DNA from 3 places in the Pseudonocardia sp. UM4_GMWB1 genome. Region 1 is predicted to be linked to each of the others. Evidence: predicted binding sites of a transcription regulator. Region 1 holds the regulator's gene; each other region holds the start of a gene.

Evidence for each region. Region 1 encodes LexA, which represses DNA repair genes until DNA is damaged. Its sites were predicted from a motif close to CGAACACGTGTTCG; they were not measured.
Region 2: the regulator LexA is predicted to act here: its motif matches at 3,856-3,869, upstream of DMP15_RS11990 (CoA transferase subunit A).
Region 3: the regulator LexA is predicted to act here: its motif matches at 3,644-3,657, upstream of recA (recombinase RecA).

What each region holds. Positions count from the first base shown of each region.
Region 1 is NZ_QJPN01000001.1:2,112,330-2,118,069, forward strand. It holds gene miaA (tRNA (adenosine(37)-N6)-dimethylallyltransferase MiaA) at 1-107, shown strand, start outside; gene dapF (diaminopimelate epimerase) at 104-973, shown strand; gene hflX (GTPase HflX) at 1,028-2,518, shown strand; gene DMP15_RS10305 (hypothetical protein) at 2,554-3,618, shown strand; gene lexA (transcriptional repressor LexA) at 3,649-4,407, opposite strand; gene DMP15_RS10315 (hypothetical protein) at 4,637-4,867, shown strand; gene DMP15_RS10320 (hypothetical protein) at 5,032-5,712, shown strand.
Region 2 is NZ_QJPN01000001.1:2,461,236-2,466,975, forward strand. It holds gene DMP15_RS11975 (FAD-dependent oxidoreductase) at 1-1,107, shown strand, start outside; gene DMP15_RS11980 (cytochrome P450 family protein) at 1,143-2,351, shown strand; gene DMP15_RS11985 (3-oxoacid CoA-transferase subunit B) at 2,440-3,066, opposite strand; gene DMP15_RS11990 (CoA transferase subunit A) at 3,069-3,812, opposite strand; gene DMP15_RS11995 (MOSC domain-containing protein) at 4,117-5,019, opposite strand; gene DMP15_RS12000 (HAD hydrolase-like protein) at 5,186-5,740, opposite strand, start outside.
Region 3 is NZ_QJPN01000001.1:4,701,324-4,707,063, forward strand. It holds gene modA (molybdate ABC transporter substrate-binding protein) at 1-424, opposite strand, end outside; gene DMP15_RS21940 (regulatory protein RecX) at 1,197-2,414, opposite strand; gene recA (recombinase RecA) at 2,417-3,469, opposite strand; gene DMP15_RS21950 (DUF3046 domain-containing protein) at 3,728-3,922, opposite strand; gene DMP15_RS21955 (hypothetical protein) at 4,001-4,162, shown strand; gene DMP15_RS21960 (MFS transporter) at 4,172-5,434, opposite strand; gene DMP15_RS21965 (hypothetical protein) at 5,516-5,740, shown strand, end outside.

The DNA of each region.
Region 1 (5,740 bases):
AGCGCTCCTGGTTCCGCCGCGACCGCCGCATCCACTGGCTCGACGGCGCCGACCCGGACCTGGTGGCCTCGGCGCGCGCGGTGCTCGCTCGTAGGCTGGTGGCATGACCGGCGGTATCGCGTTCAGCAAGGGGCACGGCACGCAGAACGACTTCGTGGTGCTGCCCGACCCGGACGCCGCGCTCGACCTCACCCCGGCCCGCGTCGCCGCGCTGTGCGACCGCCGCCGCGGCCTCGGCGCGGACGGTGTGCTGCGGGTCGTGCGCTGGACGGAGCTCGCCGGGGAGCCCGGCGTCGGTGAGCCGGCCGACGGCGTCGAGTGGTTCATGGACTACCGCAACGCCGACGGCTCGCTCGCCGAGATGTGCGGCAACGGCCTGCGCGTGTTCGCCCGCTACCTGCACGAGTGCGGCTGGGCCACCGGCGGGCCGGTCGGCACCCGGAACGGGGTGCTCGACACCGCGGTCGGGCCGGACGGGGTCTCGGTCGGGCTCGGCACGGTCGGCGTCGGCCCCGCGTCGGTCGCCACCAGCGGCGACGCGCGTTTCGACGGCATCGCCCTCGACGTCGGCAACCCGCACCTGGCCTGCGTCACCGCGGCCGACCCGGACACCCTCGACCTGACCCGTGCGCCCTCGTTCGACCCGGCGCTGTTCCCGAACGGGGTGAACGTCGAGTTCCTGACCCCGCTGGACGGTCCCGCCGACGGCGGCCACATCCGGATGCGGGTGCACGAGCGCGGCGTGGGGGAGACCCGCTCCTGCGGCACCGGGACCGTCGCCGCCGCCGTCGCCGCGCTGCGGCACGCCGGGCACTCCGCCGGCGACGTGCAGGTCACCGTCCCGGGCGGGCTGCTGCGGGTGACGGTGGAGGCGGGTACCGACGAACGGACCGGGCCCACGACGCTGCACGGCCCGGCCGTACTGCTCGCGTCCGGGGAGCTGGACCGGGCGTGGTGGGACGCGCCCGCCTGAGCGTCGCGAATCCGGGCGGACACGGGCCCCGCGACGTGGGAGGATGGGGTCAAGATGACTGATGCCCACACGCACCCCTCCGTGACCCCCTCCGCGTCGAACCCGGTTCCGACGGGTGGCGAGCTCGACCTGGAGGAGCGCACGTCGCTGCGCCGGATCCACGGGCTGTCCACCGAGCTCACCGACATCACCGAGGTCGAGTACCGCAAGCTCCAGCTGGAGCGGGTCGTGCTCGTCGGCGTCTGGACCGAGGGCACGGCCGAGCAGGCCGAGAACTCGATGACCGAGCTGGCCCGCCTCGCCGAGACCGCCGGTTCCGAGGTGATGGACGGCCTCGTCCAGCGCCGCTCCAGCCCGGACCCGGCCACGTTCATCGGCTCCGGCAAGGTCGAGGAGCTGCTCGGAACCGTCCGCGCCACCGGCGCCGACACCGTGATCTGCGACGGCGAGCTGTCACCCGGTCAGCTCCGCCAGCTGGAGGAGCGGCTCAAGGTCAAGGTCATCGACCGGACCGCGCTGATCCTCGACATCTTCGCCCAGCACGCCCGTTCGCGGGACGGCAAGGCCCAGGTCGAGCTCGCGCAGCTGTCCTACCTGCTGCCGCGGCTGCGCGGCTGGGGTGAGGCGCTGTCCCGGCAGGTCGGTGGCCGCGCCGCGGGCGGTGTCGGTATCGGTGGCCGTGGCCCCGGTGAGACGAAGATCGAGCTGGACCGGCGCCGGATCCGCGCGCGCATGTCGAAGCTGCGCCGCGAGATCGGTGCGATGCGCCAGGTCCGCGAGACCCAGCGCGGCAGCCGTCGCCGCAACGAGATCCCGTCGGTCGCGATCGTCGGCTACACCAACGCGGGCAAGTCGAGCCTGCTCAACCAGCTCACCGACGCCGGCGTGCTGGTGCAGGACGCGCTGTTCGCGACGCTGGACCCGACCACCCGCAAGGCGCAGACGCCCGACGGGCACGAGTACACCCTCACCGACACCGTCGGGTTCGTGCGGCACCTGCCGCACCAGCTCGTCGAGGCGTTCCGCTCCACGCTGGAGGAGGCCGCCCGGGCCGACCTGCTGGTGCACGTCGTCGACGGGTCCGACCCGCTGCCCGACGACCAGATCGCCGCGGTCCGCCAGGTGCTCGTCGAGGTCGGTGAGGCTGCGGGCGACACGATGCCGCCCGAGCTGCTCGTGATCAACAAGACCGATGCGGCCGGTGACCTCGCGCTGGCCCGGCTGCGGCACGCCCAGCCGGACGCGGTGTTCGTCTCCGCGCACAGCGGTGACGGGATCCGCCGGCTCCGGGAGCGCATCGCCGAGCGACTGCCGCGCCCGGAGTACGAGGTCGACCTCCTGCTGCCCTACACCGAGGGTGCGCTGGTCGCGCGGCTGCACGACGACGGCGAGATCCTCGCCGAGGAACACACCGCCGACGGCACCCGGATCCGGGCGCGGGTGAAGCCCGAACTGGGCACCGCGGTGCTGCCGTTCGCGGTGGCGGGCTCGGCCCTGCCGACGGGGGCCGGCACCGACCTGCCGGCGACGGCGGCGGGCCACTGAGCGTCCCACCGGCCGGGCGGCCGGGCCCCGGGATCGTGGCCCGCCGCCTGGCCACGGTCCTCTGCCTGACCGGTGCGCTCACGGGTGCGGCCGCGTCGCCGCCCGGGGCGATCCCGGCCTGCTCGATCGGCGACCCGCGGCTGGCGGAGCTGTCCGGGCTGGTCGCCGAGGGCCCGCCCGGCGCCGCCCCGCAGCGTTACCACACCATCGTCGACGGCGGCGGGACCGCGCGGGCGTTCACCCTGGACCCCGTCGGCTGTGCGGTCACCGGGACCCGGCAGGCCGACGTCCCGGTCACCGACGTCGAGGACCTCGGCCTCGGACCGGGCGGGGAGCTGTGGCTCGCCGACACCGGCGACAACGGGGCGCGGCGCGGCTCGGTCCGGCTCGTCGTGCTGCCCCCGGCCGGGCCGCCACGGGTGCACGACCTCGTCTACCCCGACGGTCCGCGCGACGTCGAGGCACTGCTGGTCGGCGACGACGGCGTGCCCTTGCTGGTCGACAAGACCACCGGGGCCGCCGGGGTCTACCGGGCCGCCGCGCCGCTGCACGACGGCGGGGACCCGGTGGAGCTGCGCCGGGTGGCACAGGTCGTGCTGCCCTGGTCCGGCACCGGCGGCGGGCCGCTCGGGGCCGCCGGGGCGCGCACGGTCACCGGCGGCGGGGTCTCGCCGGCCGGGGCCGACGGCGGGCGCGCCGCCGTGCTGCGGACCTACACCGACGCCTGGGTGTTCCCGCTGCCCGCCGGCGGACCGGCGACGGCCGACGCGCTGGTCGCGGCCCTGGACGGGGCACCGCTTCCGGTGCCGTTGCCGGGAGAGGCCCAGGGCGAGGCGGTCGCCCCGGACGGCCGGGGCGCGCTGCACTCCGGGAGCGAGGCGCGGAGCCTGACCGCGGCGGCGATCACGGTCGTCCCGGGCGCGGTGACCGCGGCGACCGTTCCGCAGGCACCGGTCGTCCCTCAGCCCGCCGAGGTGCCGGAGTACCGCACGTACCCGTCGTGGCTGCCTGCCGCGGGCGGGGCCGCGGCGCTCGGGGCGCTGCTGATCGCCGGCGCCGTCGCGATGTCCCTGCACGGACGGCGCCGCCGGTCCCGCTGATCGCGGGGCCCGGGGCGCCGTCCGAGGCGGTCAGAGGCGGCGCAGGACCGCCACGACGCGGCCCAGGATCGACGCGTCGTCACCCGGGATCGGGTCGTAGGCGTCGTTCGCGGGCATCAGCCAGATGTGCCCGTCCTTGCGGCGGAACGTCTTCACGGTCGCCTCACCGTCGATCATCGCGGCCACGACCTCGCCCTGCTCGGCCACCGGCTGCTGGCGCACGACGACCCAGTCGCCGTCGGTGATCGCGGCGTCGACCATCGAGTCGCCCTTGACGTTGAGCAGGAACAGCGTGCCCTCGCCGACGATCTCGCGCGGCAGCGGGAACACGTCCTGCACGGCCTGCTCGGCCAGGATCGGGCCACCGGCGGCGATGTCGCCGATGAGCGGCACGAACGCCGGCGCCGGCCGCGCGGAACGCAGATCGGCGGTGTCGGTGTCGGAGTCCGCCCCGTCGGTACCGGCGATCTGCTCCGGGCTGCGGACGTCGACCGCGCGGGTGCGGTTCGGGTCGCGCCGGAGGAAGCCCTTGCGCTCCAGGGTGCGGAGCTGGTGGTGCACCGACGAGGTGGACGTGAGGCCCACCGCGTCACCGATCTCGCGGACGCTGGGCGGGTAGCCGTACCGGTCCACCCAGTCCCGGATGACGGCCAGGACCTTCTTCTGCCGCGGGGTCAGGCCGCGGGTGTCGGCCGCGGGGTCGGGGAACTCCCGGACCTTCGCGGATCCCCGGTCCGCGGCGGTGCCGGTCACGCCGGGACCACCGTGTCCGGTGTCGTCCGCTGCCATCGCATTCGCCTCCTCGGGGTACTTACGGCGACGACCCTAGCCGCCACGATCCCGTTCGCCAAACATGCGTTCGAAGTCGCCCGGGGCGTGTCGTGGATTCCGTCGGGCCGCGGTGGTACAACATCGCACAGGCGTTCGATCGAACGCGGGTTCGATCGGACGCGGTCCGCGTCGCCGTCCGGCCGCGCGGGGGCGACCGGCAGCGGGAACGGCAGCGGGGGTGGCGATCGTGGGTTCGGCGGTCATCGGGGACGTGACGGTCATCGGGCGGGTCGCGGTGCGCACCACGACCGACGGAGTGCGGCCCGGCCGGGCGCCGGGCGTCGTGCGCCGTGCGGTGGGCGCATCGGGTGTCCTGCTCGCCTCGGCGGCCGCGGTCGTCGCGCTCGGGGTGCTCGCCGACGTCGCGGTCGCCACCCACGGCCCGGCCGGGCCGCCCGCGGCCGCCGCACCACGCTGAGAACGTCCCCGGCACGGGGGAGGGCCTGCGGGAACGCGGTCGTTGTCGGTGTCGGGTGCTACACCGCTCGTACGCCCGTTCGACCGGGCTCGGGGAAGGGCCGGTCGGGAGCGGGGGAGACGAGACCCGCCCGGGGGACGGGCGGTCCGACGGCAGGAGGAACCATGCGAGAGCTCGACGAGCGGATCCGCGACCACGGCGCGGTCGGCTGCCTGACCGGCGCCCCGGCGCCCGGCACCCCCACCTCGCGCGCCCGGCGCGCCGCCCGGGAGCGGGTGCGGGCCGCCGACGGTCTCGCCGGTGTGGCCGGTGCCGGCCCGTCGGCCGCCGCGCGCGCGGCCCACCGGTGGGCGGCCCACGGGGCGCACGAGCGCGCACTGGCCGAGTCGGTGGCCCGTCATCCCGCCGCCCGTTCCCGGCGCGCTCCGGCGTCCGGTGCCCGAGGGGCCGGTGTCCCGGTGTCCGGTCCCGCCGGCGGTCCGAATCTCGCGGTCCGGACGCCCCGCTGCACCACCGCGGACCCGGCCCCGAGTGCGACGGCGACCCTGACGCGGCCCGCATCGACCCTGACGCGGCCCGCGCCGGCCGTGGCGCCGCCCCGTCCCCGGTCGGTGGCCGTGCCGGCACCGCGTACCGTCCGTCCGCCGTCCCGGCGCTGCCTGGTCCCGGCGCGGCCGCGCCCGGCCCGCAGCCGCGCCGGCGGGCGCCTGGAGCGGTTCCTCGCCGGGGTCGCGGCCCTGCTGTGCGCGACGACCGCGGTGGTGGCGCTCGGGCTGCTGGGCGACGCGGCGGCGGGCTGGAACGCCCCCGCGGCGGCCGTGCCGTCGATCGGCGCCGTGCGCTGACGTCGGCCGGCGCCGCGCAGCGCGACGC
Region 2 (5,740 bases), 350 kb from region 1:
GTCGGCGGCGGCATCGCCGGGGTGTCGGTCGCGTGGGAGCTGGCCGCGCACGCCCGCGTCGTGCTGACCGAGGCCGAGCAGGACCTGCCGGTCCACTCCACCGCCCGCTCGGCCGCCACCTACATCCCCGGTCACGGCTCCGGCCCGTTCCGCGCGCTGATCGACGCCTCCGGGCCGCGGTTCGCTGCGCTGCCCGAGCAGCTCGGCACGCCGCCGTTGCTGTCCCCGCGCCCGGTCCTGCACCTCGCGGACGACGAGCAGGCCGCCGACCGCCTCGCCACGACGCTGCGCGAGCAGCACGGCGAGCCCGGCGCCCCGGTCGCCCTGGACCCCGCGCAGGCGTGGCGCCGCGCGCCGGTGCTGCGCCGCGCCCCGCGTGCGGCCGCGTGGACCGCCGGTGCCTGCGACGTCGACACCGCGGCCCTGCACGACGGCTACCGGCGCGGGCTGCGCGCCCGCGGTGGCACCGTGCTGCGCGGCGCCCGGGTGGCCGCGCTGGACCGGGACGGCTCCGGCTGGAGCGCGACGACGACCGGCGGGCACCGGGTGCGGGCGGGAGTGGTCGTCGACGCGGCCGGGGCCTGGGCCGACGCGGTGGCGGCGCTGGCCGGCGTACCCGGCGCCGGGCTGACCCCGTACCGGCGCACGATCGCCGCCTGCCCGGTCGGCGACCCGTCGGTGCTCACCGTCGACGGTGCCGTCCTGCCGATGATCGCCGACGCCGCCGAGCGCTGGTACCTGAAGGCCGAGGCGGACGTCGTGCTGGTCTCCCCGGCCGACGAGACCCCGGCCGAGCCGGGCGACGCGCGGCCCGACGAGCTCGACGTCGCCCTCGCCCTGGACCGGGTGGGCTCGGCGACCACGCTCGGGCTGCGGTCGGTCCGGACCGCGTGGGCGGGGCTGCGGACCTTCGCCCCCGACCGCGCCCCGGTGCTGGGCGCGCGCCCGGAGCACCCGGGGTTCTTCTTTGTCGCGGGGCAGGGCGGGTCGGGCATCGAGTCCGCCCCGGCACTGGCGGCGCTGGCCGCGTCGGTCGTCCTGGGCCACCCGGCCCCGGCCGACGTCGAGCTCGACCCCGCTGTGTGCTCGGTCACACGACTGACGTAAGCGGTCGCTTACCCATGGCTGGCACCATGGTCCCCATGGCGCTGACCACCACCGGCACCGAGACGCACGACCTGTTCTCGGGCGACTTCTGGACCGACCCGCACCCCGCCTACGCGGCCCTGCGCACCGAGGAGCCGGTGCGCGAGCTCGCACTGCCGGACGGGAAGGCGTGGCTGATCAGCCGCTACGCCGACGTCCGTGCGGCGTTCGTCGACCCGCGGCTGAGCAAGGACTGGCGCTGGACGCTCCCCGCCGACCAGCGCGAGGGCCAGCCGGCCGCGCCGATCCCGATGATGATCCTGATGGACCCGCCGGACCACACCCGGCTGCGCAAGCTGGTCGGCCGCTCGTTCACCGTGCGGCGGATGAACGACCTGCAGCCCCGGGTCGAGGAGATCACCCAGGAGCTGCTCGACGCGCTGCCCGCCGAGGGTCCCGTCGACCTCATGCGCCAGTACGCGTTCCTCGTCCCGGTTCTGGTCATCTGCGAGCTGCTGGGGGTTCCCGCCGAGGACCGCGACATGTTCTCGGCGTGGTCGTCGGTGATGGTCGACGACTCCCCGCAGGAGGAGAAGTTCGCCGCGATGGGCAGCCTGAACGGCTACCTCGCCGAGCTGATCGAGCGCAAGCGCACCGAGCCCGACGACGCCCTGCTGTCCGGCCTGCTCGCCGTCAGCGACGCCGACGGCGACCGCCTGTCGGCCGAGGAGCTCGTCGCCATGGCGACGCTGCTGCTCATCGCCGGGCACGAGACCACGGTCAACCTGATCGGCAACGGCGTGCTCGCCCTGCTGACCCACCCCGAGCAGCGCGCCCGGCTGCAGGCCGACCCGTCGTTGATCACCTCGGCGGTGGAGGAGTTCCTGCGCTTCGAGTCCCCGGTCTCCAATGCCCCGATGCGGTTCGCCAGCGAGGACGTCGAGTACTCCGGGGTGACCATCCCGGCCGGGTCGACCGTCATGCTCGGCCTCGCCGCGGCGAACCGGGACCCGGAGTGGCTGGAGGACCCGGAGCGGCTCGACATCACCCGGGACTCGTCGTCGGGGGTGTTCTTCGGCCACGGCATCCACTTCTGCCTGGGCGCGCAGCTCGCGCGCACCGAGGGCCGGGTGGCGATCGGCAAGCTCATCGCCCAGCGGCCGGACCTGGCGCTGGCCGTCGAGCCGTCCGAGCTCGTGTACCGCGAGTCGACGCTGGTCCGGGGCCTGTCCCGGCTGCCGGTCACGCCGGGCGAGCCCGCCTGAGGGCGCCGCCGCCGGGCGCGACCGAGGGGGGTGCGCCCGGCGGGCGATGTCGGACCGGCGGGGCAGCCGTCGGTGCGGCGTGGCGGTGTCAGCGCAGCGGGGCGCCGGTCTTCTCCCGCACCTCGTCGGCGCTGACGCCGGGCGCGGTCTCGACCAGCTCGAGCCCGTCCGGCGTCACGTCGATCACCGCCAGGTCGGTGACGATCTTCGTGACGCAGCCCAGGCCGGTGATCGGCAGCGAGCACCGCTCGACGATCTTGGGGGACCCGTCCTTGGAGACGTGGTCCATCATCACGATCACCGAGCGCGCGCCGTGGACGAGGTCCATCGCCCCGCCCATCCCCTTGATCATCTTGCCGGGGATCGCCCAGTTCGCGAGGTCGCCGTTCGCGGCGACCTCCATCCCGCCCAGGACGGCGACGTCGAGCTTCCCGGCCCGGATCTGGCCGAAGCTCTCCGCGGAGCCGAAGAAGGCGGCGCCGTCGGCGACGGTGACGGTCTCCTTGCCGGCGTTGATGAGGTCGGCGTCGACCTCGTCGTCGGTGGGGTAGGGGCCGACGCCGAGGATCCCGTTCTCCGAGTGCAGGACGACCGTCCGGCCCTCGGGGATGTGTCCGGGCACCAGGGTCGGCATGCCGATGCCGAGGTTGACGTACGCGCCGTCGGGCAGCTCGGCCGCGACCCGGGCGGCCATCTCGTCACGGTTGAGGGCCATGGTCAACGCACCGTCCTGAACTCGACCGGCTTCTCGACGCCGGGGACGTGCAGCACGCGGTGCACGTGGATACCGGGGGTGTGCACCGCGTCGGGGTCGATCTCCCCGGGGTCGACCAGGTGTTCGACCTGGGCGATCGTGGTCCGCCCGGCCGCGGCGCAGTCCGGGTTGAAGTTGCGCGCCGCGCGCCGGAACACCAGGTTGCCGTGCCGGTCGCCCTTCCAGGCGTGGACGAGCGCGAAGTCCGGGGTGAGGGCGCGCTCGAGGACGTAGGTCACGCCGTCGAACTCGCGGGTCTCCTTCGCCGGGGACTCGACGGCGACCGAGCCGTCGGACGCGTAGCGCCAGGGCAGCCCGCCCTCGGCGACCAGCGTCCCGACCCCGGCCGGGGTGTAGAACGCCGGGATGCCCGCGCCGCCGGCCCGCAGCCGCTCGGCGAGCGTGCCCTGCGGGGTCAGCTCCAGCTCCAGCTCACCGGCCAGGTACTGGCGGGCGAACTCCTTGTTGTTGCCGACGTAGGAGCCGATCGTGCGCCGGATGCGCCCGGCGGCGAGCAGGGTGCCGAGGCCGAAGCCGTCGACGCCCAGGTTGTTCGAGATCGTCTCCAGGTCCGTCGCGCCCTGCTCCAGCAGTGCCGCGATCAGCACTGTCGGAACCCCGGACATGCCGAACCCGCCGACCGCGAGCGACGCCCCGTCGCCGATGTCGGCGACCGCGTCCGCGGCGGATGCCACCACCTTGTCCATCACGCACCTCCGTCGCCGACGACGGTACGCGGCGTACGACAGACGCACAAGCGTTCGCTGTGCGAACACCACCCGACAGGGCGGGACCCGTCGTTTGTGCGCCGAGGTGCAGCTCAGGGGTATCCGAGAGGCCGACCGGCCACCCCGGACCGCATCCCGGTGACGTCCCCGGGGCAGGGGGCGCCGTCCCGCGGTGTCGAGATGCAGCTCAGCGGGGCCCGAGGGTGCCCCGTACCCCGCTGAGCTGCATCTCGGCGACCGCCGCCGTCGCGGCGCACCGTCGGCCGGGCGGGCGCGGCGTGGGTCAGGCGGGGGCGGGGGCGGTGTGCGGGTCCCCGACGGCGATCTCCCCGCCTGCGGCTACCTCGGCGTAGACCCCGGCGCACGCCCAGACCCCGCCGACCTGCGGGATCTCGATGCGGTTGTTCTTCGCGATCGTCCGCAGGGTGTCCGGGTCGTCGGGCAGGTCGCCCTGGGGGAGCGTGGTCATGACGCAGCGCATGGTGGCGAAGGAGAACGTGATCCGGGCGTCGTCGCCCAGGGCGCTGGTGCTGCCGGGCCAGTCGTTCTCGACGAAGCCCGTCCCCTCGTCGCGCAGCACGATGTTGGGGCGGTAGCGGAGCGGGTCGAAGGTCGCGTCCGGGTTCAGCTCCCGGAGCCGGTCCAGGGTCGACTCGGTGAGCACGTGCAGCGACGACAGGTCGAAGAACGTGCCCGGCGCCCCGAACGCGGAGATGTCGAACCGGCTGATGATCTCGCCGGAGTCCTCGTGCCGGGTCGTCGTGTCCTCGATGAGCGTGCGCGGCGCGAGCTGCTGCGGGGTGAGGCCCTCGATGTCGGGCCACAGTTCCTCGAAGTAGCTGCCCTCCGGCGGCACCGAGATCAGCGACACGTCCCGGCCGAGCGCGGCGGACAGCGCGGCGTCCAGTCCCTCGTCGTCGCTGCGCAGGACCGAGCCGTCCGGAAAGGTGATCTCGACCGGAGGCAGCGGCTCCCCGGCCACCGGCTCGGCGACGAACCGGGCCGCGAAGCTGAGCAGGCCGAGCCAGCGCTTGGGCACCTTGGCGCTGGCGATGATCCCGGTCCCGTTGTCGAGCACCGCGTAGGCTCGGTCGCCCAGCAGCCCCCGTTCGGTGATGGTGGCCCGGGTCAGGGACTCCCCGAGCATCGACTTGACCGGATAGCGGTAGAGCGCGGCGACCGTCATGTCCGGTGTATAGCGGCCCGTCCGCATCTCCGGCACGGGCCGGACGGAGGGGTCCGCGGGGCGCGTCTCAGCTGAGGCCGTGACGGTCCCGAGCCGCCGCGGATGCGCTCCGGCCCGGGACCGGTTCACCCGGACGGTGCAGTGCGGGGGACGGCCGGGGCCGGGCTCAGCCGAGCAGGGCGACCCGCAGCGCGTCCGCCGAGGCGTACACGGTCTCCGCGCCGGCGGCCGCCAGCTCACCGGGCTCGGCGTAGCCCCAGCCCGCTCCGACACAACGGAGGCCGTGCTCGGCGGCGCCCTCGACGTCGTGCAGCCGGTCGCCGACCATCAGCGGCTCGTCCGCACCCGACGGCGACCCGAGCCGGCGCAGCGCCTCGGCGACGACGGCGCCCTTGGTCGGCCGGTCCGCGGCACGGGTGTCGCCGACGATCTCGGTGAACAGGTCGGTCCAGCCGTGGTGGGCGAGGATCTTCCGAGCGGACGGCTCCGCCTTGCTGGTGGCCAGTGCCATGGTCACGCCGGCCGCGGACAGTGCGCGCAGCAGCTCCTCCACACCCGGGTAGGGCGCGCAGTCCAGGCAGCCGTCCTCGTCCCCGTAGATCCGCCGGTACACCGGCAGCACGGCGGCGGTCCCCTCGTCGCCGAGGATCGGGGGCAGGCTGCGGTAGAGCGGCGGGCCGAGCAGGTGCGTGCCGAGCGCGGACTCGGGGACGTCCAGGCC
Region 3 (5,740 bases), 2.6 Mb from region 1:
CCTGCAGCGACGCGATCTGCTTCGGGTTCTGCGGCGCGACCGCGATCTGCAGGGTGTTGGTGGCGAAGACCTCGGGCTGCCCCTGGGCGTTGCCCGCGTCGGTCACCTTGGTCATGTTGTTCTGGTCGGCCGAGGCGAACACGTCGGCCGGGGCGCCCTGGTTGATCTGCTGGGCCAGGGCCGAGGACCCGGCGAAGTTGAACACCACGTCCGTGCCCGGGTTGGCGGCCTCGAACTTCTTCTCCAGGTCACCGAACGTACCGGTCAGCGACGCCGCGGCGAACACCGTCAGCGTGCCGCCCTGCGCCTCGCCGCCCGGCTGCGCGGCGGTCCCGCCGCCCCCGGCTCCCCCGCCGCAGCCCGCCGGCGCGAACAGCGCCGTCACCGCCAGCGCGGCGCCGGCCACTCGTCCTCGGATCCTCACGAACACCCTCCCGGGATCGACTCCCCGCGCCGTTCGCCGATCACGAACTGCGGATCAGCGGGCATCCTATGCACGCAGTCACCGGTTACGCACCCCTGATCGGCACGCAGAACCGGATCTCCGCCGTGCGGCTCGAATGTGGACTCTCGGTGATCGCTCAGCGTCCTCTGGGCTTGCTCTGCGCAACGACCGGAAGGGGCACCCGCGGTGGCGGATCGTGCCGCAATGACGCAGGAGACGGTGCATGGCGCTGGAGACGCTGGTCCCGCCGGGGGCCCCGACCCCGGGGACGACGGCGGTGGGGCGACCCGCGGGCGGGACCGGTCCACCCCGGGTCCGGCGGTGCGGCGATGAGCGCGGTCGAGACCACCGTCGAGATCGCACCGGAGCCGTCGCGGCGTCGCCGCCGCAGGCGTCGGGCGGGTGCCGTGCCGGGGTGCTCGTGGTGCTGCTCGGCGGCGCGGGCGCCGGGGTGGGCGCCGTGACGTCGGCTGCGCCCCCGGTACCGGGCCGGTCGAGGCGACCGCCGAGCGGGCCCGCGACCACGGGCTGAACTGGCTGGTCACCGGCCTGGAGCAGCTCCAGTGCGCCGTGGACGCGCCGTCCGAGGGCGGTACCCCGGCCGGCGGGATCCCGCGGGCTCCGGGTGCGCTGTCCGACCCGGCGACGACGCCGCCGGTCGCGGCGGGCGCGGGGGTCGCGGCGGTCGCCCCGCTGCCCGGGAGGGCGCGTGGTGCGGTCGTGACCGGGCGGGGGCCCCGTCCCGGGACGGTCAGTCCTCGGGCGGGGCCTCGCCCAGCTCGTCGGCCTCCGCACCGGCGGCGGCGATCTCCTCCTTGACCACCCCGTAGGCGACCCCGGGCCCGTAACCCTTGCGCGCGAGCATGCCGACCAGCTTGCGGGCGCTGGACTGCCGCTCCTCGCGGCTCCCGACGGGCAGGCTCCGCAGCCGCCGTACGACGAGCTCGCGGGCCCGGTCGCGTTCGGAGTCGTCGTCGATGCCGGTGAGCGCCTCGTCGGCGATCTCGCGGTCGACGCCCTTGCGGTGCAGCTCCATCGCGATCGCCCGCTTGCCGAGGCCGCGGTGGCGGTGGCGGGACCGGACCCACTGTTCGGCGAAGGCCTGGTCGTCGACGAGTCCGACCTCGTCGAACCGGTCGAGGACGCGGTGCGCGACCTCGTCGGGGACCTCCTTGCGACGCAGCGCGTCGCCGAGCTCCTTGACCGTGCGGGCGCGGTCGGTGAGCAGGCGCAGGCAGATGTCGCGGGCGCGGGTCTCCTGCTCCTGCGGTGTCTCGACGCGTGGGGTGACGTCCTCACCCCGACGTCTCCCCCGGCCACGGCCCTCTCCGCGGCGCCGGCCACGGGGGGTGGTGCTCTCCTCGACCGGGTCCGGCCCGGTGCCCTCGGGCACGGCGGCCGTGGCGTCCCGGTCGGTCGCGCCTGCCGCGGCGGCCGGACGCCGACGCGGGGTCGCGCGGTCGCGACGGGGTCCGCTGCGGCGGGCGCCCCGTCCGGACAGCTCCTCGAAGGAGACCACACGGGGTGAGCCGGGTCCCGCATCGTCGACGCCGTCGTCGGCGCTCCCACCGGAAGCCGGGTCGGGGTGGGGGTCGGGGTCGTCGAGGGTCAGCCTGCGGACCGGGGCGGGGGCCGCCGCCCCGTCCGTCGCGCCGTCCGCCGCCGGTCCCGTGGACCAGGCAACCGGCGGTTCGGTCGCCGTCGTGGGGGCCTCGTCGGCACCGCTCAGCGCGGCGAACGAGACCTGGTGGGGGCTCGTGTCCCAGCCGGGGACCCCCGAGGGCTCGGCGACGGACTCGTCCGGCTCACCGCCGGTCGGGTCGGCGGTCCGGATCGCGGGCGGATCCTGCTCGTCGGTGACCGACGGGGTCACGCCGAACAGGTCGTCGAGCGGGACGGTGCGGGGCCTGGTCGGCTCCGCACCGTCCCGTCCGGACGTGCCTCCGGACCCGTCGCGCTCGCCGGTCACGCTCAGAAGTCGACCGGGGCCGGGAGGGGCTCGACCGGGCTGGTCTCCTCTGCGTCGACGACGGCGCCGATCCCCAGCTTCTCCTTGATGCGCTTCTCGACCTCGGCGGCGACGTCCGGGTTCTCCTTGAGGAACTTGCGGGCGTTCTCCTTGCCCTGCCCCATCTGGTCGCCCTCGTAGGTGTACCAGGCACCGGACTTGCGGATGATCCCCTGCTCGACGCCCACGTCGATCAGCGAACCCTCCTTGGAGATGCCGACGCCGTAGAGCACGTCGAACTCCGCCTGCTTGAACGGCGGGGCCACCTTGTTCTTCACGACCTTGACCCGGGTCCGGCTGCCGACCATGTCGGTGCCGTCCTTCAGGGTCTCGATGCGGCGGATGTCCATGCGGACCGACGCGTAGAACTTCAGCGCCTTACCACCGGTCGTGGTCTCCGGGGACCCGAACATCACGCCGATCTTCTCGCGCAGCTGGTTGATGAAGATCGCGGTGGTGCCGGAGTTGCTGAGCGCACCGGTGATCTTCCGCAGCGCCTGGCTCATCAGCCGGGCCTGCAGGCCGACATGGCTGTCGCCCATCTCGCCCTCGATCTCGGCGCGCGGCACGAGCGCGGCCACCGAGTCGATGACGATGATGTCGAGCGCGCCGGAGCGGATCAGCATGTCCGCGATCTCCAGCGCCTGCTCACCGGTGTCCGGCTGGGAGACCAGCAGGTCGTCGGTGTCGACGCCGAGCGCCTTGGCGTACTCCGGGTCGAGCGCGTGCTCGGCGTCGATGAACGCCGCGACGCCTCCGGCGGCCTGCGCGCTCGCGACGGCGTGCAGCGCGACGGTCGTCTTGCCGCTGGACTCCGGGCCGTAGATCTCGACGACGCGGCCGCGCGGGATGCCCCCGACGCCGAGCGCGACGTCGAGCGCGATGGAGCCCGTGGAGATGGCACTGATCGGGACGCGGGTCTGGTCGCCCAGGCGCATCACCGATCCCTTGCCGTGGTTCTTCTCGATCTGGGCGAGGGCGAGTTCGAGCGCCTTGCCGCGGTCCGGAGCGGACATCTCTTGACTCCTCGCTGGTGGTCGACGATCGGGTCCTGCTGGTGTCTTTCGGGGAGGCACACCACAACGGTATGGGGTACCCCTGACAGTTACGGGCCCGGATCGGCGCCTGTGGACAACTCGTCCGACACCGCGCCGCAGGACCGGTACCGCGAGCCCTGGCGGAACCGTAGACGAACACGCGTTCGATCCGACACCGCGACACGCCGACCGGGCACCCACGGGAGCCGAGCGGTCACCACGACCGCCCGGGCGCCGCTACCGCCGTGCGGGTGGGACCTCGTAGGCCGCGCAGACCGCGCGCCAGACCCGGCGCAGGTCGAGACCTGCCTCGATCGCCTGCTCGACGGTCCGGCCGCCGAGGTCGGCGAAGACGTGGTCGCGGGACAGCGACGCCGCCCGCACCGGCCCGAACTCGCCCTCCATCAGTTCCCGGAAGTGGCTCAGTCGCACGCCCGCGAGGGTAGACGGGTCACCCGTTCCGTGTGGTGTCCGCCCGTTGACGGCCCCGGAGCCGGTAGCCTGGGTGATATGTCCGAACTGCTCGCGACCGTCCCGGTCGACGTCGCCGACGAGGTCCTCGCGACGACCGGCATCGGGTCGCCCCTGGCGTGGCAGGTCGTGTCGCTGCTCGCGCTGCTGTCCGCGCTGGTCGTGCTGGTGCGCTGGTGGCTCCACCAGCGCCGTCGCTGAGGGTCCCGCTCAGCCGGCCGCCGGGCGTCCCGTGCGGGCCGAGCGTGCTGCCACCAGCAGGAACGGCACCGTCGCCACGACCACCAGCGCGCCGAGCAGCGCGTAGGACGACACCGTCACGAGCACCCCGGCCACGATCCCGGCGGCGGCGCCGACCAGGTTCATCGCCACGTCCACCGAGCCCTGCACCCGCGGCCGGTCGGCCACCGCCAGCGACGCCGTGAGCTGCGCCGACCCGCCCACCACCGCTGCCGACCAGCCCAGACCGAGCAGCACCAGGCCCACCGACAGCAGGCCGGTCGAGGTCGGCGCGGCGAGGGCGCAGACCACCCCCGCCAGCGGCAGCAGCACCCCGGCACCGGCCAGCACCCGCGCCGGACCGAGCCGGTCGGCGAGCCACCCGAACAACGGGCTGAGCGCGTACATCCCCGCGATGTGCAGGCTGATCACCAGCCCGACGACCGACAGCGCCGCGCCGCCGTGGTCCATGTGCACCGGGGTCATCGACATCAGCCCGACCATCACCGCGTGCCCGAGCACGATGCCGACCGCGCCGAGCAGCGCGGGGCGCGAGGCCCGCAGCACCGCCCACGGCCGCACCGCCGCGGCCCCGGGCGCGCCGGCCGGGGTCCCCGCGCGCTCCCGGGCCCGCAGCAGCGGGTCGGGCCGCAGACCCAGCCACCCGGTCAGGGCCGCCAGGGCGAACGCGACCGCGCAGAGCAGGTACGGACCGGCGACACCGGGCAGCCCGGCCGACACGGCCACGGCGTCCAGCGGACCGAGCAGGTTCGGCCCGGCGACCGCACCGACCGTCGTCGCCCACACCACCAGCGCGAGCGCGCGGCCGGCCCGCGCCGGCGCGGCCAGGTCGGTGGCGGCGTAGCGCGCGGCGAGCCCGACCGCCGTCCCCGAACCGATCAGCAGCAACGACACCAGCAGCAGCGCCAGCGAGCCGGTCGTGACCGCGACGACCGCACCGACCGCGCCGAGCAGTCCCACCAGGTGACCGCCGACCAGCGCGGGACGCCGTCCCCGGGCCTGGGCCACGCGTGCGACGACGGCGGCCGCACCCGCCGCGCCCAGCACGCTCGCCGTCGACGCGACGCCACCGACCGCGGGCGAGCCGGACAGCCGGGACGCGACCAGCGAGCTCGCGGCGATCGAGGTCGCCACGGCCGTCCCGCCGAGCACCTGCCCGATCGCGAGCACCGCCAGCAGGCGGGGCTGGGCGGGGTCCTGCGGCGGGGAGGCGGCGTCGGGTGCGGCGGTCACGGACGGATGCTGCCGTGCCACGACCGCCGCGCGCCAGGGCGTTACGCTCCGGCCCGGCCACGCGAGCGGAGGACGGTGGACATGGCGGGCACGACCCCGAACACACGCAGGTCGGCGGGTACGGACGACGCGGAGCTGCAGAACGCCTACCGCATGGTCTCCGACGTGCTGGCCGGAGCGGTGCGCGAGACCCTCGCCGCGCCGGGGCCCGACCCGGCCCGGTTCGCCGTGCGCAGGCTGACCGCGGTCGACCGGGACATGCCGCCGGACGCCACCCCGCCCGGCTGGTCGCTGGCCTTCCTGGTG